Regions from separate parts of the Pseudoalteromonas sp. KAN5 genome, predicted to be linked through region 2. Evidence: predicted binding sites of a transcription regulator. Region 2 holds the regulator's gene; each other region holds the start of a gene.
The links. The regulator sigma-54, encoded in region 2, starts transcription at its own class of promoters, with help from an activator protein. The targets are predictions, from matches to a motif close to GTTGGCACGNNNNTNGNNT.
Positions count from the first base shown of each region.

Region 1: flgB (flagellar basal body rod protein FlgB) is a predicted target of sigma-54. The motif match lies at 5,944-5,962, and genes of this name have one in related genera.
Region 3: KAN5_RS14250 (EF-hand domain-containing protein) is a predicted target of sigma-54. The motif match lies at 1,542-1,560, and genes of this name have one in related genera.
Region 4: fliE (flagellar hook-basal body complex protein FliE) is a predicted target of sigma-54. The motif match lies at 2,145-2,163, and genes of this name have one in related genera.

Region 1 is NZ_AP025589.1:2,137,123-2,144,958, reverse strand. It holds gene KAN5_RS09680 (Ig-like domain-containing protein) at 1-1,985, shown strand, start outside; gene KAN5_RS09675 (flagellar protein FlgN) at 2,351-2,782, opposite strand; gene flgM (flagellar biosynthesis anti-sigma factor FlgM) at 2,775-3,089, opposite strand; gene flgA (flagellar basal body P-ring formation chaperone FlgA) at 3,168-3,875, opposite strand; gene KAN5_RS09660 (chemotaxis protein CheV) at 4,017-4,949, shown strand; gene KAN5_RS09655 (protein-glutamate O-methyltransferase CheR) at 4,970-5,800, shown strand; gene flgB (flagellar basal body rod protein FlgB) at 5,996-6,406, shown strand; gene flgC (flagellar basal body rod protein FlgC) at 6,409-6,843, shown strand; gene KAN5_RS09640 (flagellar hook assembly protein FlgD) at 6,857-7,537, shown strand; gene flgE (flagellar hook protein FlgE) at 7,594-7,836, shown strand, end outside.
Region 2 is NZ_AP025589.1:3,709,124-3,716,959, reverse strand. It holds gene mlaF (phospholipid ABC transporter ATP-binding protein MlaF) at 1-10, opposite strand, end outside; gene KAN5_RS16520 (calcium/sodium antiporter) at 259-1,230, shown strand; gene KAN5_RS16515 (KpsF/GutQ family sugar-phosphate isomerase) at 1,255-2,226, shown strand; gene kdsC (3-deoxy-manno-octulosonate-8-phosphatase KdsC) at 2,226-2,777, shown strand; gene lptC (LPS export ABC transporter periplasmic protein LptC) at 2,774-3,328, shown strand; gene lptA (lipopolysaccharide transport periplasmic protein LptA) at 3,318-3,851, shown strand; gene lptB (LPS export ABC transporter ATP-binding protein) at 3,848-4,573, shown strand; gene KAN5_RS16490 (RNA polymerase factor sigma-54) at 4,640-6,136, shown strand; gene hpf (ribosome hibernation promoting factor) at 6,165-6,452, shown strand; gene ptsN (PTS IIA-like nitrogen regulatory protein PtsN) at 6,457-6,909, shown strand; gene rapZ (RNase adapter RapZ) at 7,087-7,836, shown strand, end outside.
Region 3 is NZ_AP025589.1:3,166,942-3,174,777, reverse strand. It holds gene KAN5_RS14265 (DUF998 domain-containing protein) at 1-183, shown strand, start outside; gene KAN5_RS14260 (GNAT family N-acetyltransferase) at 236-655, shown strand; gene KAN5_RS14255 (OsmC family protein) at 670-1,149, shown strand; gene KAN5_RS14250 (EF-hand domain-containing protein) at 1,635-1,847, shown strand; gene KAN5_RS14245 (calmodulin) at 2,000-2,212, shown strand; gene KAN5_RS14240 (EF-hand domain-containing protein) at 2,281-2,496, shown strand; gene KAN5_RS14235 (TonB-dependent siderophore receptor) at 2,574-4,724, opposite strand; gene trkA (Trk system potassium transporter TrkA) at 4,918-6,294, opposite strand; gene rsmB (16S rRNA (cytosine(967)-C(5))-methyltransferase RsmB) at 6,312-7,601, opposite strand; gene fmt (methionyl-tRNA formyltransferase) at 7,594-7,836, opposite strand, start outside.
Region 4 is NZ_AP025589.1:2,110,610-2,118,445, reverse strand. It holds gene KAN5_RS09555 (ATP-binding protein) at 1-573, shown strand, start outside; gene KAN5_RS09550 (sigma-54 dependent transcriptional regulator) at 570-2,024, shown strand; gene fliE (flagellar hook-basal body complex protein FliE) at 2,202-2,534, shown strand; gene fliF (flagellar basal-body MS-ring/collar protein FliF) at 2,555-4,270, shown strand; gene fliG (flagellar motor switch protein FliG) at 4,263-5,303, shown strand; gene fliH (flagellar assembly protein FliH) at 5,307-6,125, shown strand; gene fliI (flagellar protein export ATPase FliI) at 6,144-7,478, shown strand; gene fliJ (flagellar export protein FliJ) at 7,478-7,836, shown strand, end outside.

The DNA of each region.
Region 1 (7,836 bases), 1.6 Mb from region 2:
GTTCTCAAGTTTATAGTTATACAACTGAAGTGCTTGCAGATGGTAGCTGGGTTGTTGGTGTTCCTGATAGTTTAGCGGATGGTGTTATTAGTGTTGTTGCCTCAGTTACTGATCTAGCTGGCAATATTGGTGTATCTCTAAGCGCGACAGGGGTGCTTAATACCAGTGCTCCTAGCATTGGCATCACTCCATTAGCAGCTACAAACGATACTACACCTACAATTAGCGGCACGAGTGACGCACCAGATACAAGTATCATTAATTTGGTGATCAGTAATGTAAGTGGTGAGGTGCAAAGCTTTACCACAACTTTAAACGCAGGTGTGTGGACTATTGATGTCCCTCAAGTGTTGTTAGAAGGAACTTACACCGTAACAGCCAGTGTTACTGAGACCGGACTCACGTCATCAAGTTCAGCTTCACTTGTTATTGACTTAACAGCACCAATACTTGAAATTACTTCTGCATTATCTTCGGCTGATTCAACACCGTTAATTTCAGGAACTACTGTTGATGCATCTCTAGGCTCTGTTGTTGAGGTAACAATAGTCGATAGTAGCGGTGCTACACAGGTTTTATCAACACAAGTCCTTGCTAATGGTAGCTGGAGTGTTGCTGCAACCTCAGCGCTTGCTGAAGGTGATGCTCAGGTTACAGCTGTGATAACGGATACAGCGGGTAACAGTAGTAATGATACGATTACACTCAATATGGATTATACAGGGCCGGTTATTGTAGTAACTGCGCCGGTAATTACCAATGATTGGACACCATTAATTAGTGGCACAATTAGTAATGCACCATTAGCTACTTTATTGACAATATTAATTACTGATAGTGCGGGCAGCTCGCAAACCCTGACAACAACGGCAAATGCTGATGGTAGTTGGAGTGCTGAAGCAACAAAAGTATTGAGTGATGGTAATTATACTGTTGCAGTAAGTGCCGCCGATGCACTGGGTAATACAACAACATCAACAGCTACAGGCATTATAGATACGGTTCAACCTGTTATTGCAATTACTGGAGGATTAATTCTAACCGCCGATACAACACCTTTGATAACGGGTACATCAAATGAGTTTAATGCCGATATCACGGTAATATTTGATAACGGCTCCAGCCAGGTGGAAGTGACCACAACAACCAATGGTTCGGGTAATTGGAGTATCTCATCGAATGTGAGCTTAAGTGATGCTAATTATACCGTTATAGCGCAAGTAAGTGATGAAGCTGGGAATATAGGTACGGCTTCGGCTGCTGGCCTAATCGTTGATACTACGCCTGTCGCTTTTGAAGTAACTAACTATTACTGGGGAATATTAGGTATTGGCCTTACTGCAGAAGGAACCGTTGAAGAAGGCAGTAGTGTTTATGTAGTAGGGGCAAATTTACTTGGTTTGGGTTTACTTGATATTGATGTGTTAGAAGGTGGTTTTGAGGTCCAGCCCAATGCTTTAGGTCAGTGGTCAGCGTTACTTTCTGTGCTTGATTTGGGATCCTGGTTAGATTATCGGTTTGTAACAGTGGATGACGCTGGCAATTACTTAGTGAGGGACATATTGAACAATGTTATAGAGCAAGGAAATGAGCCCGAGCTAGCGGTGACTAATACAGCGCCAGAAAGTGAGAATACATTTGGTATTGAACTTATCGCGGAACAACAAACTGAGTCAGAAGTCGCGCAAGCAAATCTAATGGCGGAGCCTGTTGTAATGGCTGAAAGCATCGATTTAAGCCATATATTAGAAAGTGATGCCGCTAGCAGTAACCTTGTTGAGCCAGTTGAGTTAACAATCAATGATGTATTGAGCGATGTTGAACAGACTGATTTGTTAGCCTTAGATTCTGTGAGCGAAGAAAGCAGTATTGCTTTCAATGGTGATACATCAACATCAGCAGAGCCGGCGCTTGATGTACAAAATCAATCAGAGGAAATGATTAAGAAACTAATAGAAAGCGGCAATAACCAAATCGATAGCTAATGATCGCATGGTGAGCAAAATAAAGCGCGGGTTGTCTCGCGCTTTATTGTATTTATTTTGTGGTTTTTAATACCAATCGTGTTAAGTCGATTGGTATAATACCAATCGACTTAAATATTTAACCATTCTAGCGGGCTAAATAAAGCGCTAACTGCGTTATAAATTTTTCATGTAGAACAACTACATGTCAAAATTTATGCCTTGTTATCACTCCATTTATCTGTCGCTATAAATGGTCAGTAACTTAACACGATTGGTATAACAACTCATTAGTATAGCAGTGGTTATTGGGTATACATCTAGATATGGAAAAAGTATCAGAATTAGGAAAGTAAGAGAGCAAAGTATATTTTTAAGCGCCAGCGCTAAGCTTTTAAGTTATGAACTATTTTGCTGCTACCATGTACAACACTACCACCTTGATCATAGGTTGTTGAAGTTGGCACACCAATTAAAATATCTTTTAACTGTTTTACCGTTAATTGTGCCTGATGTGCTGCATGCGCATTGACATCATTCTTCTTTTTACATGATTCTAATAGTTTGCGCACATCACCAATTAGGTCTGATACTTCTTCAGACTCACTTTCATTATTAGCAAGTAATGCTTTGAGCTCTTTATCTAACGTTTGAACTTTACTTAAAAAGGTCAGTTTTTGCTTAGCAATATCTTTTAAGCCTTCACCACGACGAGAGGCTATCGCGGTTAACTCATCATCCAAGATATCAGCAAGTGATGTTAAGCAATTTAATTGCATAACAAGTTTAGAGCAAATTAAACGATTGTGATCAGCCATACACATCAAACTCAAACGCAGCGATATTTTTGGCTAACTTTTCAGCATCAATCTGATATTTACCTTCACTAATAGCCTTTTTAAGTTCAGCAACTTTATTACTATCAAAACCAGAAGATTGTTGCGCCTTATCTTGTAATGATTTTAATTGCTGAGCTTGCGGCGTCAAACTTACTGAATCAGCAGCTGCTTTAGGCGCATTTGCTTGTGCAGTATTTGCATTATTGTTTTGTAAATCAACTTTCTGCTGTTTGGCATTGGTCAACACATTAGCCTGTTGCTGACCTTTATTTACTTGGCTTACCATGATTTTAACCTATACGTTACCCAACTTATGCCTAGTTATCGGCACACACATTAGAAACTTTAGCATAAAAGTAAAAGTTTAGATAATTACTTGCACTGACTCAACACCGTCAACACGGGCATTTAAAACTTTTCCTGATTTTGCATTTTTTACTTTAACTTGCTCGCCTAAAGTACCATCTTCTAGGGCTAAACCGGAAGTTTTTATTTTTAACCCACGAATTACAGCAAAAATAGTCACATTATCTCCTTTGCACACCATACAAATTTGATTTAAAGCAACGGGATAACCGCTGCGAATATTACGTTTACTGCGACTACCAATTAATAGTTCTTCGTCTTGTAAGTACTGGGCGCGAACAAAATGTTTTGGCTTCATGATCAAGCTTAAATGGTGAGCTTCAATGACTTCACCGCGACTTAGGTTTTCACTCGCGACGACAACGGGTGAAAGCTCAATCATGCGTACGTGCACATACTGACTCCAACCATTTAAATCATTGCACTTAATTTGTACGGTGATCTGCCGACTAAAAGGAGGCTCGGTTGGAATAGTATAAGAAGGTGCACTTTCGCAACTGCGATCAGGAATGCGACTGTCTAAACTTAATGCATTAAGTTGTTTATCATCGGCGGTAGCGGGATCAAGTTGATCGTATATATAAGATACAGCGAGTTCTTGCAGTTGCTCTTTACTGTAAGTTTGCGCAGTCAGTGGTGTAACTAGGCATAGGCTAGCAAGAAAATAAAAAACACTGTATCTTCGGCTTTTTTTTAACAAACTCATAATGTTTCGACTATGCTTATGGTTGAAAACAGGGTATAAATATTTAGCGTCAATAAATAGACGCTCCCGTGTAGTTATGTAGCTTTACAGAAAGAAAGCAATTATTGTTCCGTTATTATTAGCTTTCTTTAGGAGATTGAAATGGCAGGCATTTTAGACTCAGTTAATCAACGTACTCAGTTGGTTGGGCAAAACCGCCTTGAATTATTATTATTCAAGCTCAGAGGGCGGCAGCGCTTTGGTATTAATGTGTTTAAAGTGAGAGAAGTACTGCAATGCCCTCCTTTAACAAACATGCCAAAATCAAACCCCTATATAAGAGGCGTCGCGCATATTCGTGGACAGACTATTTCTGTCATCGATTTATCGATGGCCGTAGGTGGCCCAGCGATCGAAAATATTAAAGATAGTTTTATCATCATTGCTGAATATAACCGTTCTGTACAAGGCTTTTTAGTCGGTGGTGTTGAGCGAATCGTTAATATGAATTGGGAAAAAATAATGCCGCCACCATCAGGGGCTGGTCGATATTCATATTTAACAGCAGTAACTGAAATTGAAAATGAACTGGTCGAAATTCTCGATGTTGAAAAAATCCTCAATGAAATTTGTCCAGTAAATACTGAAGTCAGTGCAGAGATAGCTAATGATGGTGAAATTCAAAAAGATTTAGGTGAGCGTATTGTATTTATTGCCGATGATTCAGCGGTTGCGCGTAATCAAGTCAAACGCGCGCTTGAACCACTAGGCGTACAAACAGAGCTTGCCAAAAATGGCAAAGAAGCGTTAATAAGATTACGAGAGATTGCCGAGCTAGACTGTAAAAACAATATCACCGAACGAGTAGGGTTGTTGATCTCCGATGTTGAAATGCCTGAAATGGACGGTTATACCTTAACAGCAGAAATTAAAGCAGATCCTAAATTAGCTCCACTGCATGTGATTTTACATACATCGCTCAGTGGTGTATTTAATCAGGCAATGATTGAGAAAGTAGGCGCTGATGACTTTATTGCTAAGTTCAACCCGGATGAATTAGCTACAGCAGTGAAAAAATGGGTTCATTGTGACTAATCTGAAAAGGCGGTGTAACTTTGGAAAATAAGCATTTAGAGCAAAGTGAGTACGATCAGTTTCGTTCTTTTTTAGAACAACAATGTGGCATTGTGTTAGGTGATAATAAGCTTTATTTAGTGAAAAGCAGACTTGCACCATTAATGGTGCGTTTTAATGTCGCATCTTTATCACAATTAGTGAGTAAAACGTTGAGTCCACATGAGCGGCAGTTACGTGCCGCCGTTGTTGATGCTATGACGACTAATGAAACATTATGGTTTCGGGACCAATATCCGTTTGAGCTTTTACAAAGCAAATTATTCCCTGAACATAAAGAATTACGTCGGCCGCTAAAAATTTGGTCCGCGGCAAGTTCGTCGGGCCAAGAGCCATACTCTATTGCTATGTCTGTTGCAGAGTTTCAGGCTAAACAGCCTGGTGTGTTAAAAATGGGTGCGCAAATTATCGGCACTGATATTTCTAACACTATGCTGGATATGTGTAAACATGCGGAGTATGACTCACTTGCTCTGGCCCGAGGGTTGTCGGTAGAACGCAGGAAAAAGTTTTTTAAAGACAGTGGTAATGGCATGGCGCAAGTGAATGAGTCGATTAAGAAGTTGGTTAGTTTTCGGCATCTTAATTTATTAGATTCATATGCACTGATGGGCAAGTTCGATATTATTTTCTGCCGTAATGTGCTCATTTACTTTTCGCCAGAAGTGAAAGCGAAAATTATTGCTCAATTTTCCCAAGCACTGAACCCTAAAGGGTATTTGTTTTTAGGTGCCTCTGAATCTATGTCGGGTTTAAGCGATGAGTTTGATATGGTGCGGTGTAATCCTGGCATTATTTACCAAAAGAAATAATGCCTTCGCATGACATAAATTAAATGCTAAATTTCCAACCGTTTTACTAGTAAAACTGAGTTAATAATCTTATAAACGATGTGTTACCACATCGTTTTTCTTTTTAAATCAAACCATTAAACACTTCGTGAAATTCTAATTCAGTTGGCTCATCTTTTGCATTAATCATCCTAAGTCAATTTTTTGGAGATGGTTATGGCTATCAGTTTTGATAAAGCATTTGGGGTTCATCCTCATGCAATGTTGATCCGTTCGCAACGTGCAGAGTTATTAGCAACCAATATCGCTAATGCTGATACGCCGGGCTATAAAGCGAAAGACATCGATTTTGCCTCAGCGTTAAAAGCGGCAAAAAGCCACCAACAAGGCGGCAATAGCATGGTCACTACGGATGCAAATCACATTGCCGGTGGCAGTCGTTATGTTGGTAATAGTGAAATGTTTCGCTCGCCAAATCAAACAGATACAGGTGATGGAAACTCGGTTGATATACAAGTGGAACGAAACTTGTATACAAAGAACTCATTAGAGTATCAGGCAAGCCTGCAATTTATGAGTAGTAAAATTAAAGGCCTTAAAAAAGCCCTCGGTAGTCAAGGAGCATAAGCATGAGTTTATATAACGTTTTTGATATTTCAGGTACTGGTATGAGTGCACAAAATGTGCGCTTGAATACAACCGCAAGTAATATTTCGAATGCGAATACCATTAGCTCAAGCCAAGACAAAACATACCGAGCGCGTCACCCTGTGTTTGCTGCTGAACTGATGAAAGCATCAGAATCAACAGGTAATAATAATCAGGGGTCGTCTGTTGGCGTTAAAGTACTAGGTATTGTAGAGAGTGATAAACCGCTGCAAATTGAATATAACCCAAATCACCCAAGTGCGGATGAAAATGGTTATATCTATAAACCTAACGTTAATGTCGTTGAAGAAATGGCTAATATGATTTCCGCCTCTCGCTCTTATCAAACCAATGTGCAAGTTGCTGATGCAGCGAAGCAAATGTTAAGTAAAACACTGTTGCTTGGGCAGCGGTAATTGAGGAAAGATTATGAGTAACGATATCAGCACCGCATCGTCAACTTATTTAGATTCACTTAAGTGGCAAGATAATCAAGTCTCAAGTGAAGAGAAAAGTGATGCACTAACACAAGAAGATTTCTTCTCGTTGTTAACGCAGCAGTTGTCGTTTCAGGATCCCAGCAAACCTGCAGACAACGATCAGATGATTGCACAAATGACCAACTTTACTATGGCGGAAGGTATTTCTAACCTCAATAGTAACTTTCAATCATTAGCAGCATCGATGACCTCCAATTCAGCATTACAAGCATCTACGTTAGTCGGTAAGCAAGCGTTACTTGAATCAGATAGCTTAGACCTTAACGAGTCAGGCACAGCTAAAGGCACAGTGGTTGCTCAAGAACCTGTTGAGAACCTGTTTTTACGAATTGAAGATTCGTCAGGGCAATTGGTACGCAGTATTGATTTAGGTGCACAATCTGCCGGTGCGATCCGTTTTGAATGGGATGGCATGAATGATAACGAGGAACGTTTACCACCTGGTGAATATAAAATTAAGGCTGAAGGGCAGCTAAATGGCGAATATACCAGCTTGCCTATTGCGACTTTTAAGAATATCGAAAGTGTCAATATTAACGGTGCCAATGGCATTATTATTAACACCAAAGAAGGTGCGGTTAGGCTAACTGACGTTGCAGAAATCGCGTAAAAAATTTAATTATTCGTTAGCCTTAGGCTAAACATTGACAGAGTTAGAGGTGAATTATGAGCTTCAATATTGCGTTAACAGGCATAGCTGCCGCACAAAAAGATTTAGATGTTACAGCTAATAACATCGCCAACGTAAATACCACAGGTTTTAAAGAGTCGAGAGCGGAGTTTGCGGATGTCTATGCGTCATCGGTGTTTAGCTCAGGTAAAACTAAAAATGGTGATGGTGTACAAACAACTATGGTTGCGCAGCAGTTCCATCAAGGGTCATTAAAATTTACGCAAAATTCACTTGAT
Region 2 (7,836 bases):
CGCTCTCCATTACTATTTTCACTAGTTCCCCTATTTTAAGCGTTTTTACAGCAAGATGGAAAAAACAAATCGTAAAATTTTGTAATATTCTATGTAATAACAGCCAAAACCTTACAGCAGCAGGCTTAACAGGCGCTTAAAAAAATTCTATTAAGCAAAATCAATACAACAAGTTGACCTGATTCTTTTATTTATACTTTCAGGTTCGCTTTTGTTACTATTTGCAGCCATCTCATTTTGAATAATTGGCGTAACATAATGGTGACTTCTTTTGTCATTTTAATTCTCGGGTTTGCAGCTCTTGTGTGGAGTGCAGATCGTTTTGTTTACGGTGCAGCAGCACTGGCAAAAAATTTCGGTGTCCCTACACTTATTGTTGGTTTAACCGTAGTTGCAATGGGCTCGTCAGCGCCTGAAATGATGGTCTCTGCCTCAGCGGCTCTGGCAGGTAAAACCGACACCGCAGTAGGTAATGCGGTAGGATCAAATATCACGAATATTTTGCTTGTTTTAGGTATTACCGCGCTGTTACGTCCACTTTCGGTGTCATCAATGACCCTAAAGCGTGAAATGCCGTTAGTATTATTAGTTTCGATTGCTGCTTGGTATGTGTTTTCCGATAACTACTTTTCATTTGCTGAGGGTGTTGCATTAATTATTGGCTTTGTTGTCTTTATTGCGGGTTTAATTGTTATTTCTATTCGCGCAAAAAACCAAGCTGATGACCCTTTTGTCAGCGAAGCCTGTGAGGACGTCCCAGATAACGTATCAACTAAATCAGCGTTATTTTGGCTCATTATTGGCATGATTGTGTTACCTATTAGCTCGCACTTCTTAGTTGGTTCAGCGGTTGATATTGCCAAATTCTTCGGCTTAAGTGATCTGGTTATCGGCTTAACCATTATTGCCGTTGGTACCAGCTTACCAGAGCTTGCTGCCTGTATTGCTGGAGTATTGAAAAAAGAAGATGATTTAGCACTGGGTAATATCGTCGGCTCTAATATCTTTAACATCTTAGCGGTATTGCCGCTGGCTGGTATTATCAACCCATCAATTATCGATCCATCCGCGGCAAACCGTGATGCATTAATTATGATTGGTGCCACCATAGCATTGATTGCTATGTCTTTGAGTTTTAGAGGCACAAGACGCATAAACCGCGTTGAAGGTGGCCTTTTATTGGTCGCGTTTTTAATCTATCAAGGTTATATTTTCAACCAAGTTGCTTAATGCTACTCAAAAAATGGACAACACATGACGCAGTTAAATTTTATTGAACAAGGTAAGCGGGTACTCGATATCGAGCGCCAAGCACTAACTGAGATAGCCCAATACCTAGACGAAAACTTTAATCAAGCTTGCCAGCTGATATATCAATGTCATGGCAGGATCATTGTTGTTGGCATGGGAAAATCAGGTCATATCGGTAATAAAATTGCAGCAACATTGGCAAGTACAGGTACACCTGCGTTTTTTGTTCATCCCGGTGAAGCAAGCCACGGCGATTTAGGAATGATAACCCGCGATGATGTCGTCATGCTGTTATCAAACTCTGGTGAAACCAGCGAAGTACTGAATATCATTCCAGTAATCAAACGAATTGGCGCAAAAATGATTGCCATTACTGGAAACCCTGCATCGTCAATGGCGAATTGGGCAGATGCCCATGTGTGTACAAAAGTAAGTCAAGAAGCCTGCCCATTAGGACTAGCCCCTACAGCAAGCACTACTGCAATGCTTGCAATGGGTGATGCTATGGCCGTTGCCTTGTTAGAGACCCGCGGCTTTACCGCCGACGACTTTGCATTATCGCACCCAGGTGGCAGCTTAGGTAAACGCCTACTGCTATGCTTAAAAGATATTATGCACACGGGGACTGCAACACCTATCATTAATGATAAACAATGTATTAAAGATGCATTAATTGAAATGTCAGCCAAAGGATTAGGGATGACCGCCATTGTTGATGATAGCAACCAACTTGCAGGATTATTTACTGATGGTGACTTACGCCGCATTTTAGAGCAGCGGGTTGATATTCATAGCACCTTAATCAGCGAAGTAATGACCCGCTCTTGTACTACAGCAAGCGCTGATATGTTGGCAGCAGAGGCACTCAATATTATGGAAAATAAGCGTATCAACGGCTTAATTGTGATTGACGATAATCAACACCCTATTGGTGCACTCAACATGCAAGACTTGCTCAAAGCAGGAGTTTTATAATGCAGTTTGCTGATTTATACCAGCCGCTTAGTGATGATGCCCGTAGTCGCGCGCAAAAAGTTAAACTGCTTATTTGCGACATCGATGGTGTATTTTCAGATGGCCGTATTTACTTAGGTAATCATGGTGAAGAACTCAAAGCCTTTAATACTAAAGATGGCTTTGGCATTAAAGCCTTAATCAACAGTGGCTTTGAAGTGGCAGTGATCACTGGCCGTCATTCACAGATAGTTCAGCAACGAATGACTAGCCTGACTGTAGCGCATATTTATCAAGGTCAAGAAAACAAGTTGCAAGCTTATCAACAGCTCAAAAATAAATTGCAGTTAACAGATGAGCAAATAGCCTATATAGGTGACGATGGACCAGATATGCCGGTTATGGAATTAGTCGGTTTTGCTGTAGCAGTGAATGATGCACACCCGCTCATAAAACGCATCTCGCATTATACAACCATGCTACCAGGTGGTTTTGGTGCAGTGCGTGAGCTCACTGATTTATTGATGCTTGAAAATGGTAAGTCACTAACAAGCGAAGGGACTAGCTCATGAATAGTGCGCGTTTAATATTATGCGTATTGTTCGTCGCTTGCATGGTGTGGTTGTGGTTTCCCTATTTTAATCAGCCAACAAATGCACCACAAAACCAAGAAGATATAATAGCAAAACCCGATTACACTGCCGTAGCATTAAAACAAACAGCATTTGATGAACAAGGTAAAATTAGCCACAAAGTAACCGCTGCAAAAATGGAGCTCTATCAACAGTTAGGCTTCACTTACTTTGAGCAACCTATTTTTACTTTATATAATCAACAACAAACGTGGCAAATTAATGCAAACGAAGCCACTTTATATGAAAACCATCAATTAATTTTAGAAGGCAATGTGGTGGCTAAAAACCTGACCAACAATGCCATGATTGAGCACATCAATGCAGATAACATTCAGGTTGATATTGAACTACAAACCATGAGCTCTGAACAACCTGTAGAATTGATTGGGCCAAATTTAAAGATCACTGGGCGCGGCCTCAATGCCGACTTAAAAGCCGAAGTGGTAGAACTAATTAACCATACGCGAACCATATATTATGACCAATAAATTTGCTCACTTGCTTGTTATACCAAGCTTATTCATGGCCTTTGCAAGCTTTGCTGAGACTAATTTACCACCTGCGGACCAAGTATCGATCAGTGCAGACAAACAACTTGCCCAGTTAAAAGATAACATCGGTATTTTTGAAAACAACGTTGAAATTATTCATGGTAACCGCCGTATTAAAGCTGATCGCCTTGAAGTACACAAACGTGAAGACTTAGGCGACAATAAACAACTGCTTGTAGCCACAGGAAGTCCAGCTTATTTTGAAGAAAAACAAGCTGATGGCACAATTATGAGCGCCAGCGCTAAAGAGGTTCGTTACGACGTTGCCAAGCGCTACTTAACCTTAATTGGCGATGCGCAGGTTACTCAAGCAGGGCAAAAAATTAATGCTAAAAGCATTACCTACGACATGGACCAACAGCTTATCAGCGCCGAAAAAGGCGAAAGCTCAAATGATCGCGTGCACACTATTTTAGTACCGGTAAGTAACAAAAAAGACAAATCTAAAGGCCAGCCATGAGTACATTAAAAGCTGAATTTTTAGCTAAAAGCTACAAAGGTCGCCAAGTTGTCAAAAGTGTAGGCTTAGAAGTTACCGCCGGCAGCATTGTTGGCTTACTGGGCCCAAATGGTGCGGGTAAAACCACAACCTTTTATATGATTGTAGGCTTAGTGCCTAGCGACAAAGGCAAGATCAGTATAGATGACAACGACATCACCTTACTGCCAATGCATAGTCGCGCTCGCTTGGGGATTGGTTACTTACCGCAAGAGTCATCAATTTTTCGTAAATTGACTGTTTATCAAAATTTGATGGCTATTTTAGAGACCCGAAAAGACCTTAAAAAACAAGCAAGAGAAGAAGCTCTTGACAGCTTACTTGATGAATTTAGCATTCAACATATTCGCGACAGCCAAGGTATGGCCCTATCTGGCGGTGAACGTCGTCGTGTTGAAATTGCCCGTGCATTAGCCGCAGACCCAAAATTTATCTTGTTAGATGAGCCTTTTGCTGGTGTTGATCCAATTTCAGTGTTAGATATAAAGAAGATTATTGAACACCTTAAAAACCGTGGTATTGGCGTGCTTATCACCGACCATAATGTACGAGAAACTCTTGATGTTTGTGAAAAAGCCTACATAGTTTCTCATGGGGAGTTAATTGCATCAGGCACACCTGAGCATGTACTCGCCGACCAAACAGTTCGCGATGTTTACCTAGGTGAGCAATTTAGGCTATAAAGCCACACTTGGCTAAGCATCTGCTAAACTTAACAATGACAACAATAAAAGGATTGTTAGAGATACATGAGGCAATCACTCCAGCTGCGCATGGGCCAGCAACTTACAATGACACCGCAACTGCAACAAGCTATCCGCTTATTGCAGCTCAGCACATTGGATCTGCAGCAAGAAATTCAAGAAGCGTTAGATAGCAATCCGTTACTAGAGCTAGAAGAGCATGAGTATTCAGACGACACGGCGGGCAAGAATGAGCAAAAGCAAGATAACGACGACTTAACCGTTAGCGCCTCAGCAGATGACAAGCCCAGCGAATACGAACAAGAAAGCAGCGAAGCACTCACCAAAGAAACACTCAGTGATGAAATGGCGATGGATGTCACATGGGATGAGTACATGAGCGCTGCACCAAATAGCTCAGCAGGCCCAATGCCAGAGGACGAATCTATATATCAAGGCGCCTCAACAGAAACCTTGCATGAATATTTAATGTGGCAGCTACAGCTAACTCCATTTAGCCCTACAGATGAAGCAATAGCCATTGCAATTGTTGAGGCCATTGATGACTCAGGTATTTTAACGCTTAGCTGTGAAGACATTGTAGAGAGCTTAAATCAAGGCAACAACGAAGAAGAAATCGAACTTGACGAAGTACAAGCGGTTTTAAAACGTATCCAATTATTTGACCCTGTAGGCATCGCGGCTCGCAGTCTACAAGAGTGTTTATGTATTCAGCTAAATCAATTTGATCCGGCAACCCCTTGGATTAATGAGACAAAAATGATTTTAACTGATCATATCGATTTATTAGCTAGTCGCGACTATCGCACTTTGATGAAAAAGACTAAGCTTAAGGAAGATGAACTAAAAGAAGTGATGACTCTGATCCACAGCCTAAATCCAAAGCCTGCGGATACCATAGTACGAGAAGAGTCAGAATACGTTATTCCTGACGTATCAGTGAAAAAAATTAAAGGCCGCTGGGTGGTTGAACTTAATCCAGACAGCATGCCAAAAATCAGAGTGAACAGCCAATATGCAGCTATGTCGCGCTCAGTAAAGTCGAGCACTGATAGTCAGTTTATTCGTTCGCATCTGCAAGAAGCTAAATGGTTTATAAAAAGCCTAGAAAGTCGCAATGACACATTGCTCAAAGTAACCAATTGCATCGTAAAACAGCAGCAAGGTTTCTTTGAACATGGCCCTGAAGCCATGCGACCTATGGTACTCAATGACGTTGCTGAAATGGTAGAGATGCATGAGTCAACAATTTCTCGTGTAACTACCCAAAAATACATGCATACCCCGCGTGGTATTTTTGAGTTAAAGTATTTTTTCTCAAGCCATGTTAGCACTGAAAATGGCGGCGAATGCTCATCGACAGCTATTCGCGCACTAATCAAAAAACTGATTAGCGCAGAAAACTCAGCGAAACCATTGAGTGATAGTAAAATTGCAGATATATTGGCAGAGCAAGGTATCAAAGTAGCTAGACGGACTATTGCAAAATACCGCGAGTCACTGGCTATTCCACCGTCAAATCAAAGAAAGAGTTTGATTTAAGGCGTAAAATCAAAAAAGGAAAATGCTTATGCAACTAAATTTAACTGGTCGTCACGTAGAAATTACTGATTCATTAAGAGACTATGTAAACAATAAGTTTGCGAAGCTTGAGAGGCATTTTGATCACATCAACAATGTCCATGTTATTCTTGACGTAGAAAAGCTAAGCCAAAAAGCAGAAGCCACCATCCATGTCAGTGGTGCTGAGTTATTTGCTTCAACTGAACATCAAGACATGTATGCAGCCATTGACGGACTAATCGACAAGCTCGACCGTCAAGTAATCAAACACAAAGAGAAGCACGCTCGACACTAACACTATGAAATTAAGCTCACTTATTTGCCAGGACTGCAGTAAAACTGCGGTCCTTTTTAATAGCAAAAAACGGATCATTGAATTTATCAGCCAATTGGCTCATGAACAACTTCCTCAGCTATCACAACAAGAAATCCTCGATGCATTACTCGCTAGAGAAAAACTAGGTAGTACTGGTATTGGTCGTGGCATTGCCATTCCTCATGGTCGAATGAGTGGTATTGAAAATCCACTAGCAATCATTTTAGTGAGCGAAACGCCTATTAATTTTGACGCAATTGATAATCGCCCTGTGGATCTGTTTGTCGCTCTCATCGTACCAGAGGGTGATAGTCAACTTCATTTAAAGACGTTAGCCACAATTGCTGATAAACTTAACGACAAAGATTTTTGTAAACAACTACGTAGCGCGAAAACAGATCAAGATTTATATCACGTTATTGTTGAGCAATCGTAAGTCATACCTCTTGCGTTAGTGATCTATTATGGCGGTACAAAGTAGTTCAATAACAAGGAAAAATTATGACAGGTAGTTATTCTGTACACATAATTTTTAATAACGTTAATGAGTTATTTAACCAGCTAGAGTGATCATGTTTTTAATAAAATTGCTATTAAGTGAAGGAGAGTTTACATGGAGTTAATCATCATCAGTGGGCGCTCTGGCTCAGGTAAATCGGTTGCCCTGCGTGTAGTTGAAGATCTTGGTTATTATTGTGTCGATAATATCCCTGTAAACTTACTGCCTTCATTAGTTCGTAGTGTCTCTGATAATTACGACAAAATTGCTGTTAGTATTGATGTTCGTAACTTACCCAAAGAACAAGAAGAATTTAACGACATTCTTGAGTACTTACCCGGCTTTGCCAATCCAACATTATTTTATTTAGATTGTGATGATCAAACACTGATCAAACGTTTTTCTGAAACGCGCCGTTTGCATCCACTTTCTTTAGATTCATTGCCGCTTGATTTAGCCATCAAACAAGAAAAAGTATTACTTGATGTGTTAACAACACGTGCTGACTTTATGTTAGATACCACTGATCTAAGTGTCCATCAACTTGCCGAGACGATTCGCGAAAAGATTTTAGGTAAAAAAGATAAAAAGCTAATTATCACCTTTGAATCGTTTGGCTTTAAACATGGTATTCCAAAAGAAGCGGATTATGTATTTGACGCGCGCTTTTTACCTAACCCGCATTGGGAGCCTGAGCTAAAGCCACTGACAGGTCTTGATCAACCAGTTAAAGATTACTTAGCCAGCCACAGTATTGTGCAAAAATTCACTTGGCAGATCCAAACCTTTGTACAAACCTGGTTACCGCACTTAGAACGTAATAACCGCAGTTATTTAACCATTGCAATCGGCTGCACAGGTGGC
Region 3 (7,836 bases), 540 kb from region 2:
GCCATGAGTGATTATGTCAGTATCGGCTTTAGGGTTTTTTCAATACTGGCCGTGGCCTTTACGGGTTATTTTGTAATTTTGTTGGCAAAAGCATTTAAGCAGCAGGGTGATGCCGGATTGTATCAACGGCTTGCTTATGGTGTGCAATTGCTGTGGTTAAGCGCATTTTCGTTAGTGATTTAATATTAGGTTTAACAACGGCAGTTGTTTTTAGAGCTGCAAAGAGGCAGAGGTAATGCAAAGTGTAAGGTATACAGTGGAGTTGAGTAGCCCAACTTTGGAAGAGTATTGTTTATTAAGAGAAAAAGTTGGCTGGGGGAAAGTCGCCCCAGAGCTGGCAAAGGCGAGCTTAAACAGCTCGCTATTTCATGTCGTGATCAGGCTGGAAGGCTTACTTGTTGGTATGGGTCGTGTGATCGGGGATAGTGGCTTATTTTTTTATATTCAGGATGTTGCTGTTGACCCCAATTTTCAAAGGCAAGGTATTGGTACGTTAATAATGGGTAATATAGAGCAGTACTTGTCCGAAGCGGCTAAAAACGGTGCGACAATTGGGCTGCTCTCAGTTAAAGGTAAAGAGGCTTTTTATGCTCGTTACGGTTACTTGAGTCGGCCAAATGAAGAGCTCGGCTGTGGGATGTGTAAATTTAATTAGGGTGGGAAATTTCAATGTCTGAGTATATAGCAAGTGTTGCTTGGTCGCGCCAAGCAGATGAAGAGTTTGTAGATAATAAGTATAGCCGTGCTCACCGCTGGGAATTTGATGGCGGGTTAAGTGTAGCGGCATCGTCTTCACCTCATATCGTGCCGCTGCCTTATTCGGTGGTCGAAAATGTCGATCCAGAAGAAGCATTTATTGCATCTTTGTCGAGCTGTCACATGTTGTTTTTTCTATCGATTGTGGCCAAGCATCAAATTAAAATTGATAGTTATATTGATAATGCCGTCGGTGTGATGGAAAAAGACAACCAAGGACGAATGGCAATGACCCAAGTGACATTAAAGCCCGCAGTTAAACCAGCAGCAGGGCATAAATTAAGCTTGGCGCAGTTAGAGTCATTTCATCATCAAGCTCATGAATTGTGCTTTATCGCGAATTCAGTAAAAACAAACATAGTGACTGAAATTGACTATCTTGGTGAGACTTAATTATAGTGAATTGAATTACTTCGCCATTGAACTTTCGCACAATGGCAACAAAACCTACTTTTACTCAAAAAATGATATTTTTATTTTGTTTTTCTTTAAAATTTATTTTTAAGTCATTTAAAATCAAAGTGTTGCGAGTGTTTGTTTTTAAATTAAATTTTAAAAATTATTATGGTTTAGCTACTGTATGGCTGCTTGCGCTCTAATATCGTATATAACTACTTAGGTAATCTAAAATTGCGTCATTTTAAATAAATTTAAACCCATGATTTTAAATGACTTATTTTTCTTTTCAAATTCCCTGTTGCAAATTAGCCACAAAAATCAATCGTTAGATCTTTAAAATCCTCACTTTTAACCTTCAAGCTAATGATATTAAAGAACTAAAAATTGTTGGCACCGAAGTTGTAATAGTCTAGTTGTACTGAACGAAAAGCTGATTACCGCTTACGTTCACAACCATAAACTTTGAAGGAATATTTATTATGAACACATTAAATAAAACATTAGCACTTATCGCATTAGCGTCTTCTTCTGCAGCTTTTGCTGGTACAGATTTCGATACGTTAGACGTTGATGGCAATGGCGCAATTAGTCAGCAAGAAGCATCTGTTGATGCAGCTCTTTCGGCTAAATTTACTGAACTTGATACTGACCAAGACGGTGAGTTATCAAAAGAAGAATTTTCAAAAGCTTAATGGTGCTGAACCTAGCTTGCATAAAATGCTGCTCAGTTCTGAGTGCCCAAGACACCTAAATAGGCAAGGAGCCTATTAAAAAGAATAACAAGGACAGTGTGAGTAGCGAAAACATGAGTAATTTTTTTGATAGTACATTGAAGGAACAGATTATGAATACATTAAATAAAACATTAGCACTTATTGCATTAGCATCTTCTTCCGCAGCTTTTGCTGGCACTGACTTTGATACTTTAGATGTTGATGGTAGCGGCACAATTAGTCAAAGCGAAGCGGCTGTTGATGCCAAGCTGATGAGCCAATTTGCTGAATTAGATACTGACCAAGACGGTGAGTTATCGAAAGAAGAATTTTCAAAAGCGTAATTTCAGTTTCCACAAACAGGGATCTCTGAAAAGGATTTCTCTCACTTTAAATTATTAGGAATAACACTATGAAACATATTAATACAACACTTGCAATTATTGCCCTAGCGGCTTCATCTACTGCGTTTGCGGCAGTTAGCTTTGATACTTTTGATACCGATGGTGATGGTGTGATAAGCCAAAAAGAAGCGTCGGTTAATGCACAGCTAGTTGAAATCTTTTCTGATTTAGACACTGATAGCAACGGTGAATTATCAAAAGAAGAGTTTGCCAAAGTACAATAAACAGATAGAAATATACTCCTACACAAAAAAGCAGCTTCATTAAGCTGCTTTTTTTATTTAAATTTGAACGCGTCTGGTTACAAACTGTAGTCAAACTGCAAAGAGAATTTCCGCGGACTGCCGTAACGATATTGGTTGTAAAAACCGATTTGGTTGTAGTACGTCTTATCAAATAAGTTATCAACATTTAAGCTCACGGCCATTTGCTGATTGATTTGGTAGCTAGCCATTAAACTGGCCACTCCATAGGCTTGTTGTTCAACTTCAACTGTGCCCAGTACAGGGTTGCTTACCTCATCATAGCTGCGACTTTGCCAGCGATAACCTCCGCCAATTTTCACTCCTTGTAAGCTATCACTTAGTTGATAACTAGTGAATAATTTAAACTGATCTTTTGGGTTGGTGGTATTTAAAGGTGTACCATCGGGGTTTTCACCTTCACTGCGGGTATATCCAAAGTATGCATTCCATACATCACTAATTGCCCCATTGAGCTCGAACTCAAAGCCATCTGTGACTGTGCCATCAATAGGTTGATAAATTGCTTGTAAAGTATCTGGAATGGTTTCACCCGTATATTCCCCCCAATTGTCTTGATGAATTTCAAAACCAGACAATGAGATATCTAAACGCTCATTTAATAATGAAGCCTTAATTCCCACTTCATAATTTTTACCTTGAATTGGCGCTAAGTAATTACCATTTTCGTCAACTCGGCTTTGCGGTGTAAATATATCTGTGTAATTTGCATATAGCGCCCAATTTTGATTTATAGCGTAGGTAGTGCCTAGGTAATTAGTTAGTTCATTATCTAACTCATAATCATGAACGCTACCAAAGTTATCTTGCGACGTTTGCCATTGGTTTAAGCGGCTACCTAAAATTACCGATAAATCATTGGTTAAGTTAAGTTGAGTGGCAAAATAAAGCGCACTCTGTTGTGTGGTGCCGTATGAGCCATAAGCAGGCGCCGCTTGCCAGGTTGGCTTTGGGTAGTCGTAATCTGGTGCGCTAAAGTCGCCGATAATAGTGGCATTTTCTTGAGCAGGAAAGTACGGCGTTGAGAAATCTTGCTCTTGGTCATTATAGCCAACAAGTATTTGATGGTTTTGCCCAAACCAATTAAATCGACCCGATAACTCTATTTCATAGGTACGTTGAATGCGGTTTGCATCAATATAATTTAACGAGCCTGGAACCATACCTATATTAGTTTGTGGATCTGGGTGTCCGGTTGCCCAAAACACATCATACTCTAAGTCGTTATTTCCATAGATATAGCTTGCGCTTAACTGCCAATTACTATTGAAATAATGCTCAACTTTGATAAAGCTATTTAATGCTTTTGTTTTAGATGATGACCAGCTTGGGGCGGTCGATGTTTCTCTGGCATAGTTGGTACGGCTGCCATCGCTATAAAAAATAGGTAAACCGCCGGACATAGTGCCTTTTGGAGTAGTTGTTTGCGTATCTAGGGCAAAGGTCAGCAAGGTATTATCGGTGACATCTGCTTCAACAATGCCATATAAAGTACTACGACTTTGCGAGAATCGATCTTGGTACGATTGCTGATCTTGGTAGGCTGCAACAGCTCGTCCACGGACACTTTCGCTGTCATTTAAGCTACCAGAGATGTCAACTACGCCACGATAGTTTTGCCAAGATCCCACGGATGCACTGAGTTTTACTTGATTATGGACTGTAGGGCGTTTGCGTATTAAATTAATTGCAGCAGATGGGTTACCCGCACCAAGCATTAACCCTGTTGCGCCGCGAACAACTTCAATACGTTCATATATCGCTGTATCTGTTAGGTTATCGCCGTAATTGAAACGGGTATCGTAAGTTGTTGCGATACCATCATATAAAATACTTGTGACACTAATACCACGCGCTGAAATTGAAAACTTTCCATTGTCGGCTTCTCTGGCGTTGATGCCTGTTACACTGGTGATAGCTTCTATAGCGCTAGTGAGTTGTTGATCAGCCATAAATTCACTGGTGATTGCAATCGCTGATTGCGGTGTTTGCAAGTGACTGAGATCGAGACCGGTAGCTGAGTTCATTGAACTAACTTTATAACCATTATCTTGCTCGCCAACAATGGTGAGCTTTTCAATATCTTTTTTAGCTTCAGCATTTGCGTTAGTGGCTAGTCCACACAAAAGAATACTAATAACGCTGCAGTATGTAACGCGAAGAGACGTGTTTAAAGCTGGGTACATCATCTTAGGAAATCCATTTAATGTTAAAGAAGGTGAAATTAACTTTTCACAGAAGTTGGTGCTTGATTATCAAACAGCGAGGAGGGTAATGGATTTAGGTACTAAAGTAAATGATTTTGAGATTGATTTCTATTTACGTTGGTTTGTTGTGAAAATTCACCTTTCGATACAGTCGCTTTGTTTCGAAAGGTAAGTTTTAGAGGAAAATAGCGCTAACTTGGAATAGTTTTTCAACGACATTGATATGTTTTTTATCGATCAAAAACATAATAACGTGATCGCCAGAGTGGATCACCGTGTCATCATGCGCAATTAACACATCATCGTTACGAACAATCGCGCCAATCGTAGTACCTGCTGGCAACTTAATATCAGCAATTGCGCGACCTACTACTTTTGAGGTGTGTTCATCGCCATGAGCCACCGCTTCAATGGCTTCTGCTGCGCCTTTACGTAATGAATACACATTAACAATATCACCGCGACGAACATGGGTAAGTAAGGCTGAAATTGTGGCTTGTTGTGGTGAAATGGCAATATCAATTTCGCCACCCTGTACTAAATCAACGTAAGCGCCACGCTGTATTAACACCATGGTTTTTTGCGCGCCCATACGTTTAGCGAGCATGGCTGACATGATATTAGCTTCATCATCATTGGTTACCGCGATGAACACATCAACCTGCTCGATATGCTCTTCAGATAACAACTCTTGATCAGAGGCATCACCACAAAATACCACCGTATTATCAAGCATTTCTGAAAGTTGCTCGGCACGCTCTTTATTACGCTCAAGCAACTTTACACTGTGATTTTTTTCCAAAGAGTGTGCAAGCCCCGCACCGATGTTACCACCACCTGCAATCATAATCTTTTTGTATGAACGCTCTAGCTTTTGTAGTTCGTTCATTACAGCACGAATATGTTTCGTCGCCGCAAGGAAGAACACTTCATCATCTGCTTCGATGACCGTTGTGCCCAATGGCTTGATGGCTTTACCTTGGCGGTAAATCGCAGCAACACGGGTTTCAACATTGGGTATATGCTCTTTTAATGCTGACAGTGCATAACCTACCAACAAGCCCCCGTAGTAGGCTTTTACGGCCACAAGCGAAAGCATGCCATCGCCGAACTCTAATACTTGTAATGCTCCCGGATAATCAATTAAACGTCGAATATACTTGGTCACCAATTGCTCAGGCGCAATATAGTGATCAACTGGTAAGTCGTCGTTTTGAAAGAGCTTTTCGCGATACTTTAAGTATTGCTCCGAGCGAATTCGCGCAATTTTAGTCGGTGTATTAAAAATACTATACGCGACTTGGCAAGCGACCATGTTTACTTCATCTGAACTGGTCACTGCAATGATCATATCGGCGTCTTCCGCACCAGCGCGGCGTAATACATCAGGGTGCGCACTGTGACCAGTAACACCCTGTAGATCGTATTTATCTTGTAACTCACGTAACCGGTTACCATCAATATCTACAACCGTGATTTCGTTTTGTTCACCTACCAGGTTTTCTGCGAGTGTACCGCCTACTTGTCCTGCACCGAGTATGATTATTTTCATGGTTTACTAAACGCTTCTTATGAGTGTGTTTTTACAAGCTTGGCATAATAAAATCCGTCACTCTCACCAGGCAGTAACTGCAGCCCTGGGTTGTTTGGGGTATCGTTATCATGCAGCGGAATATGTTCGACATCGCTATTATTTGCTAAAAACTTAGCGACTTGCTGCTGGTTTTCCTGTGGTAATACAGAGCAGGTTGCATACACTAATGTGCCGCCTGGTTTTAATAAAGGCCAAATACTATTTAAAATATCGCCTTGTAATGTTGCCAGATCATTAATATCAGACGCGCGACGTAGCCACTTTATATCTGGATGGCGACGAATGACGCCCGTTGCAGAGCAGGGCACATCCAGCAAGATACGGTCAAACTGACGTTCATCCCACCATTTATGAGGCTGTGACGCATCGGCACATTGTAAGTCGGCACCTAAACCTATACGTACCAAGTTTTGCTTAACACGCTCAAGGCGAGTGGCATCGCTATCGAGTGCAAGTACATCGGCATCAGCTAACTCTAAAATATGACAGGTTTTACCACCTGGCGCTGCACAGGCATCTAGAATATGTTCGTCTGCTTTTGGATCTAAAAAGCGTGCTGCAAGTTGTGCTGCAGCATCTTGTACTGAGCAAGCACCGGTGTCGAATTCAGGCAATGAGAATACATCACGTGGTTTATCAAGTTTAATACCGTCAGGAAAGTCAGGGTTGAGCATGTGTGCAATATCATTAGCTGTGAGCATTTCGCTATATTCAGCGGTGCTATATTGCGCTTGGTTAACGCGCAACCACATTGGAGCTTGTTGCTGATTGGCCTCTAGCAGTGCCTGCCAATCATCAGGATAAGCCTCAGTGACTTGTTTGATAAACCAATTAGGGTGATTGTATAAACACACAGGAATTTGCTTGGCTTGTTCTTCTAGCTCTGCTTGTTGACGCTGAAAGCTACGTAAGATTGCGTTGATCAACCCTTTTAATCCTAATGCTCGCAGTTGTGCTAAGGCATTAACGGTTTCACTAATAGCTGCGTGCGGTGGGACGCGCATATGTTGAAGTTGGTAAATGCCCACATACAACAAAAACTGAAAAATACGGCGCTTCCCTTTGAGAGGTTGCTCAACTAAGTGTTGGCAGTAATTATCTAAGCTTGGTAAATAACGTAACACACCATAGCAAATTTGTTGCAAAAGGGCTTTATCTTTAGGCGGTAAACCTTGGCTTGCAAATGGTAACTCTTGATTGAGTGACGCGCCCTTATCAACCACGTTATATAAGATTTCGGCGGCCAGCGCCCTGACATTACTCATTATGTTCGCCTATTAGTGTGCCAGGGGTTACCCAGTCTGCTCGACCGTTTAAAAAGTCTGTAATGGCCATTGGCTTTTTGCCTTGTGGCTGTAGTTGGGTGATATTCAGCGCGTGAGTCCCGCAGGCAACCACAATACCGTGTTTATCACTTTGTAATACAGTGCCGGGAGTACCTTGTTGTTCAACCACATTTGCTTGGTAGATTTTAACCGTGTTGCCGCCCATTTGGGTAAA
Region 4 (7,836 bases), 1.6 Mb from region 2:
AGAGGCAATTTTCATACGAAATTGATGTCTCGCTTAAAAGATCTTGAAACCCAAGTTAACGATATGCTGTTGTTTGCTAAAAGTGGCGATCAACAAGTGGTAGAACGTGTGTCGATGCAACAGTTATTAACTGAAGTAAAAACCGGTGCGGATGCCATGGTTGCACTGAATAATAGTCAACTTGACGTTTGTTTACCGGAACCAGACATCGAAATTATGGGTAATAAAACGGCCCTTGCCAGTGCGATTCAAAACCTTATTCACAACAGCATTCAAGTGATTGGCTCACAAGCTCATGTGCAGTTAAGTGCACAGCGTGATGATAATGTTGAGTTAGTGCGCATCACGGTAAGTGATAATGGTCCAGGTGTTGATTTAAGCCAATCGGATAAGTTATTCGAACCATTCTTTACCACACGAAGCCAAGGTACAGGTTTAGGGCTTGCAGTGGTCAATTCAGTGGCTAATGCACACCAAGGACGTGTTGAAGTAACTAACAACGCCCAAGGGGGAGCAAGCTTCAGCTTACTATTGCCTATTTGTACAGAGCCTAAATCAGTGGAGGCACCATGAATAACACGATTTTAGTTGTCGAAGATGATGCAGGGCTGCGCGAAGCCCTAATTGATACGTTAGAAATGTCAGGTATAGATTGTGTCGCTGCCGATAGCGCAGAGCAAGCTATGATATTACTAAAGAAAGAAGCATTTTCATTGGTTGTCAGTGATGTGCAAATGGGAGCAATGAGTGGCCTTGATTTATTGCGCAGTATTAACTTGAATCACCCTGATTTACCAGTGCTCATGATGACTGCCTATGCCACGATTGATGACGCCGTTGAGGCAATGCGCTTGGGTGCGATTGATTACATGGCTAAACCATTTGCGCCAGAAGTATTGCTTAATATGGTTAGTCGTTATCTACCAGAGCCAGAAAAAGAAACTGATGGTCCGATAGTTGCTGATCCCAGCAGTATTAAGTTACTAGAGCTTGCCAGTCGTGTTGCTAGATCTGATGCCAGTGTCATGGTACTGGGGCCCAGCGGTTCCGGTAAAGAAGTGCTTGCACGATTCATCCATGATAAATCTGAGCGATCAGAACAGCCCTTTGTTGCAATAAACTGCGCAGCTATCCCTGAAAATATGCTTGAGGCTACTTTGTTTGGCTATGAGAAAGGCGCTTTTACTGGTGCAATTCAAGCTTGTCCAGGGAAGTTTGAGCAAGCACAAGGCGGTACTATATTATTAGACGAAATCACTGAAATGGATTTAGGTCTACAAGCTAAGTTATTGCGTGTTTTACAAGAGCGTGAAGTCGAGCGATTGGGTGGGCGTAAAACCATAAAGTTAGATGTGAGAATTTTAGCAACAAGCAACCGTGAGTTAAAAGAAGCGGTCGCGAGTAATCAGTTTAGAGAAGATCTGTATTATCGTTTAAATGTGTTTCCGTTAATGTGGCGACCGCTTTGCCAGCGTCCGGGTGATATTGTCATATTGGCAAAGCATTTAATCGAGCGCCACCTTAATAAAAGTAAAGAGCCGATTGCGCAATTGACTAAGCAGGCTGAGCAAAAATTATTAGCGCATGCTTGGCCGGGGAATGTACGTGAGCTTGATAATGTGATTCAGCGGGCATTGATTCTACGTCATGGGGACATGATTGATGAGGATGCAATCTTTATCGAGAATTTAGCCGAATCTCCTCTAACGCAAGCTTCATCAACCCATTTTGTAAGCACGACTACTGCCATTGACAGTGTAACAAATGACGCTTATTACGATGGCCAAGCACCGGCTCTTAAAACAAGTACAGAGCAAAATAAGCCATTAGCTGAGTTACCAGCCAGTGAATCAGGTAGTTATAAAGATGAACTAAAGGATAAAGAGCACCGCATTATTCTAGAAACTCTCAACCGTTGCCAAGGTAAACGTAAAGATGTTGCTGAAACATTAGGGATCAGCCCGCGTACTTTACGTTATAAATTAGCGCAAATGCGTGACTTAGGTATTGCTTTACCTGCTTAAGTATTACCCTTTATAAAACCACACATCTGTTTTAATTACGCTCAGCCAAAGCTGAGCGTAAGCTCGTCAAAACTCTGACAATATAAAAATAAGTAAACCATTGATATTTAATGTTTTATTTTTGGCATGCTTTGTGCTTTATTAAGTTATTAGTAAACTGCATCGTCAGAGACAATTATGAAAGTTCAAAACAGCGCATTATTTCAAGAAATGCAATCTATGGCCCTTGAAGCTGGTCGTAGTAATCACATCAATAAGTTACCAGTTCAAGCCCAGCCGACTTCAAGTGCGCAATTTGGTGATTTGCTCAGCAATGCACTTAATACTGTTAATGACATTCAGGCAGATGCGAAGCAAAAAGTAACAGCGGTAGAAATGGGTGATCGTAATGTGTCATTAGCTGATGCGATGATTGCATCGCAAAAATCGTCAGTGGCTTTTGAAGCGACAGTGCAAGTTCGTAACAAACTTGTAGAAGCCTATAAAGAAATTATGAACATGCCTGTTTAACTAGGTAGTGGAGAATTATTGTGGCGCAATCTAATCAATCAACCGATCTTGCTTTAGCAGGTGGTGGCATCGACCAAAGTGATAATGACGATCAACAAGAACAAAAGTCAGGCTATTTAAGTGCTTTAAACGGCGTTGATGTATTGCGTCAAGTGACCTTAATTGTTGCTTTAGCTATCTGTTTAGCCATTGCAATCTTTGTGATTATTTGGGCTCGTCAGCCAGATATGCGCCCACTTGGGAAAATGCCAACAGAAGAGCTTATTCAAACGCTCGACTTTTTAGATGCGCAAAAAATAGAGTATCAGCTTGATGGCAATGTTGTGTCAGTTGCTGAAAATGAATATCAAAATATTAAGTTACTGATGACCCGCGAAGGCATCGAGCAAGCTCCCAGCTCAGGCACAGATATTATTATGCAAGACATGGGCTTTGGTGTTAGCCAAAGGCTAGAGCGTGAGCGTTTAAAACATGGTCGTGAGCAACAACTAGCGCGAACCATCGAAGAGCTGCAAAATGTGACTCGTGCCAAAGTATTATTAGCAATTCCAAAAGAAAATGTATTTGCACGTCGTGAGAAACAGCCCTCAGCTACCGTTGTGTTAACATTAAAACGTGGCCGCACACTTGATGGTGAAGAAGTTGATGCAATTGTTGATATCATCGGCTCAGCAGTACAAGGTTTAGAGCCTGCACGCGTCACTGTAACCGATCAGAACGGTCGATTACTTAACTCAGGTTCACAAAGTTCATTAGCAGCACGTTCTCGTAAAGAATACGAAGTTGAGCGTAAGCGCGAACAAGAATATTTAGATAAAATAGACAGTATCCTCATCCCTGTGCTTGGCTTGGGGAATTACACTGCACAAGTTGATTTGAGTATGGACTTTAGTGCAATTGAAGAAACACAGAAACGCTTCAACCCAGATTTGCCAGCAGTACGCAGTGAAACAACCTTCGAAGAGAATAATATCGGTGGCTTAGCCGTTGGTATTCCTGGTGCTTTGACGAACCAGCCTCCAATGGACTCAAATATTCCCGAAGTAGCCGGCCAAGGTGGTGCAGGGTCGAGTACATCGCCTAGTCGCAGCCATAAAGAAGCAACCCGTAATTATGAACTGGATACCACTATTTCACATAAGCGCCAGCAAAGTGGTGTGATCCGTCGTATTAGTGTATCGGTGGCAGTTGATTACATAGCAAGTGTGGGTGAAAATGGTGAAACCACTATGGTTCCGCGCTCTGTTGAAGCTTTGTCAAATATCCGTCGTTTATTACAAGGTGGCGTTGGCTTTGACTTGCAGCGTGGTGATGCGCTTGAAGTTGTAACCGTACCGTTTGTACGTGAACCGATGGATTTAGCAATCGAAGTGCCATTGTGGGAACAAAACTGGTTTATGAAAGTGGTGCGTTTAGTACTGGGTGCACTGGTGATTATCGTGTTGATTATGGCTGTGGTTAAACCTATGCTGAAACGCCTAATTTACCCTGATGATACCCTTGAAGAGTATGATGATGATGCGCTTAGCTCTGGGGTAGATATCGGTGATAATACACTCGATATGCTCAATAAAGATTTTGATTCTGCTTCGGTTGGCTTCTCAAGTGATGGTACACTACAGTTACCAGACCTTCATGGCGATGAAGACTTATTAAAAGCAGTTCGTGCCTTGGTAGCGAATGAACCGGAACTCTCCTCACAAGTTGTGAAAGCGTGGTTAACTGAAGATGACTGATCAAGAACAAAAACAACTGCCAGCAGCGTTTGATGTTGATAAATTAGACGGTGTAGATAAAGCGGCAATCTTATTGCTGAGCTTATCTGAAGAAGATGCAGCGCAAATACTCAAGCACCTTGAGCCAAAGCAGGTGCAAAAAGTGGGTATGGCAATGGCGGCGATAGATGATCTATCGCAAGCCAAAATTAGCGCCGTGCATAACTTATTTATAGAGCAAATACAAAGCTTTAGTACGATAGGTTTCCAATCTGAAGACTTTATTAAAAAAGCATTAACTGCCGCGCTGGGTGAAGATAAAGCAGCAAGCCTGATTGACCAAATTGTGATGGGATCGGGCGCTAAAGGTCTTGATTCATTGAAGTGGATGGACTCAAAACAAGTTGCCAATATCATTCGCAATGAGCATCCACAAATTCAGACCATTGTTTTATCCTATTTAGAGCCTGAGCAATCGGCAGAAATTTTGGCGCAATTTCCTGAAAAAGTCCGCTTAGATTTAACCATGCGTATCGCCAACCTTGAAGAAGTGCAACCGGCAGCTCTGCAAGAGTTGAATGAGATCATGGAGAAACAATTTGCCGGTCAAGCAGGTGCACAGGCCGCGAAAATGGGCGGCTTAAAAGCAGCGGCAGATATTATGAACTACCTCGATACTAATATTGAAGGTCAGTTAATGGATTCAATCCGCGAGCATGATGAAGAAATGTCGCAACAAATCCAAGACTTAATGTTTGTATTTGAAAATCTGATGGATGTTGATGATCGTGGTATTCAAGCTATTTTACGTGAAGTCCAGCAAGATGTACTGATGAAAGCCATTAAAGGCACCGATGATGCACTCAAAGAGAAGATTTTAGGCAACATGTCAAAACGTGCTGCAGATATGCTTGCTGACGATTTAGAGGCGATGGCACCGGTGCGGATCAGCGAAGTCGAAGCTGCACAAAAAGAGATTTTATCGACTGCGCGTCGTTTAGCTGATTCGGGTGAAATTATGCTTGGCGGTGGTGGTGGCGAGGAGTTCTTGTAAACCATGACAAAACCTACTCAATTCCAAGGCCGCCCCTTACATGCTAGTGAAGCGGTCGATGAGTTATTAGAAAACTGGCCAATACCTGATGTGACTCAAGATACCCGCAAACTAGCAGGGCGCTCTACTGCATTTGGCACGCCTTTGGCTGATCTTTATCGCAAAGAAGTTCAAGAAGATGAACAGCAGCAAGAACCGGAAGAGCCCGAGTTACCGGCATTGACGATGGCGGAATTGGAACGCATTCGCCAAGATGCTTATGAAGAAGGTTTAAAGCAAGGCCATGAACAAGGTTACATTGATGGCTTCGAAAAAGGTGTCGGTGAAGGCAAAGAAGCTGGCTATAAAGAAGGCGTTGAGCTTGGCAAAGCGCAAGGTCAAGAAGATGTAAAACCACTTATAGAAGAACAACTAACCGGTTTAAAAAGCCTATTAGATAGTTTATCTGCACCATTGGCAAAAGTAGATGAAGATGCTGAAAAGCAACTGGTCCAATTGACCGTAATGCTAACGGAAGCACTTGTTTATCAAGAAATAAAAACCTCACCAGAGATCGTTTTACAGAGCCTAAAGCAGTGCATAGATGTCTTAGCTAATGAACAGCAAAGTGTGCGCATTCATTTACATCCTGATGATATTGAATTGGTAAAAAACAGTTATGGTGAAACTGCTTTAGCAGATAATCACTGGCAATTGGTGCCCGAGCCTACCTTAGAGCGTGGTGGCTGCCAAGTTAAAACACCACAGTCATCGATTGATATGACGATCAAAACCCGCGTCAAAGAAACATTGGATAGCTTTTTGCATAGTAGTGGTATCTAACGCTATTTTTGGTGAGTAATGAGCTCTCAACCTCGTCCATTAAGTGAACGCTTACAACAGTATCAACAACATATTCATCGGCCTGTCCCTGCTGTTGCGGGAATTTTAACTCGCGTGGTAGGGTTAACCTTAGAAGCTAAAGGCCTGCGTGCGCCAGTCGGCAGTCAATGTAAAATTGAAACTATGCATGGTTTTGTTGATGCTGAAATTGTTGGTTTTAACGATCAAACATTGTATTTAATGCCTAACGATCATATCTCTGGTGTGCTACCAGGTGCGCGGGTGATCCCACAAGTTAATGACACTGGACTGCCTGTTGGCATGAGCTTATTGGGCCGCGTTGTTGATGGACTTGGTCGTCCTCTCGATGGACTGGGAGCTATAAAGGCCGATCACCACTTAAAGTTTGCACAAAATAGCATTAACCCATTATCTCGACGGCCAATCAGCCAACCTATGGATGTTGGCGTTCGCGCAATTAACTCTGTGATCACCGTAGGCCAAGGTCAACGGATGGGGTTATTTGCAGGTTCCGGTGTAGGTAAGTCAGTATTATTAGGCATGATGACCCGAGGCTCAGAAGCCGATGTTATCGTGGTTGGTCTTGTTGGTGAGCGGGGTCGAGAGGTTAAAGAGTTTATTGAAGAAATACTTGGCGTAGAAGGGCGTAAACGTTCTGTAGTCGTGGCCGCTCCTGCGGATGCCTCTCCTTTAATGCGTTTAAAAGGTTGTGAAAGCGCAGTGACCATCGCAGAATATTTCCGAGATCAAGGCTTAAACGTCCTATTATTATTAGATTCAGTAACCCGTTATGCCATGGCACAACGTGAAATAGCGTTAGCCGTGGGCGAACCACCGGCAACAAAAGGCTACCCGCCCTCAGTATTTGCTAAATTACCTGCGCTGGTGGAGCGAGCTGGTAATGGTGGTGAAGGGCAAGGTTCTATTACGGCATTTTTTACTGTGCTCAGTGAAGGGGATGATATGCAAGATCCCATCGCTGATGCAGCGCGAGCAATTTTAGACGGTCATATTGTGTTATCGCGTGAACTTGCAGACAGTGGTCATTACCCTGCTATTGATATTGAAAAGTCTATTTCACGGGTCATGCCACAAGTAGTATCTGAGCCTCATATGCAGCAAGCACGAGTGTTAAAACAAGTGTATTCAATGTTTCAGCAAAATAAAGATATGATCACTTTAGGGGCTTACCAAAAGGGCACTGATCAAATGCTCGATCAGGCCATAAATATGATGCCGAGGGTGAATGCCTTTTTACAACAAGGCATGAAAGATGTGATCAGTTATGACGATGGCTTGCAAGGGCTTGCGCAATTATTAGGACAAGCATAATGGCGAATAATAAGCTTAATTTATTGCTAAAAATAGAAAGCGACAAAGAAGAGTCGTTACGTATGAACTTTTTGCAAGCGCAGCAAAATCTGCAAGTTAATCAACAAAAGTTGCAGGGGTTAAATAACTTTCGGCTAGAGTATACTCAGCAATTACATTTGAAGGGGCAGTCTGGATTAAGCAGTGCTGGGTTTAGTCAATATCACGCTTTTATTGGCAAAATTGAAGAGGCAATTCGTCAGCAAGCGAATACGGTTAGTACCGCTAAACAAGTGGTCTCGCAACGACAAAACTTATGGCTGAAACAGCAAATAAAAACCAAAGCGGTGGCAAAATTAATAGAAAAACAACAGTTAAA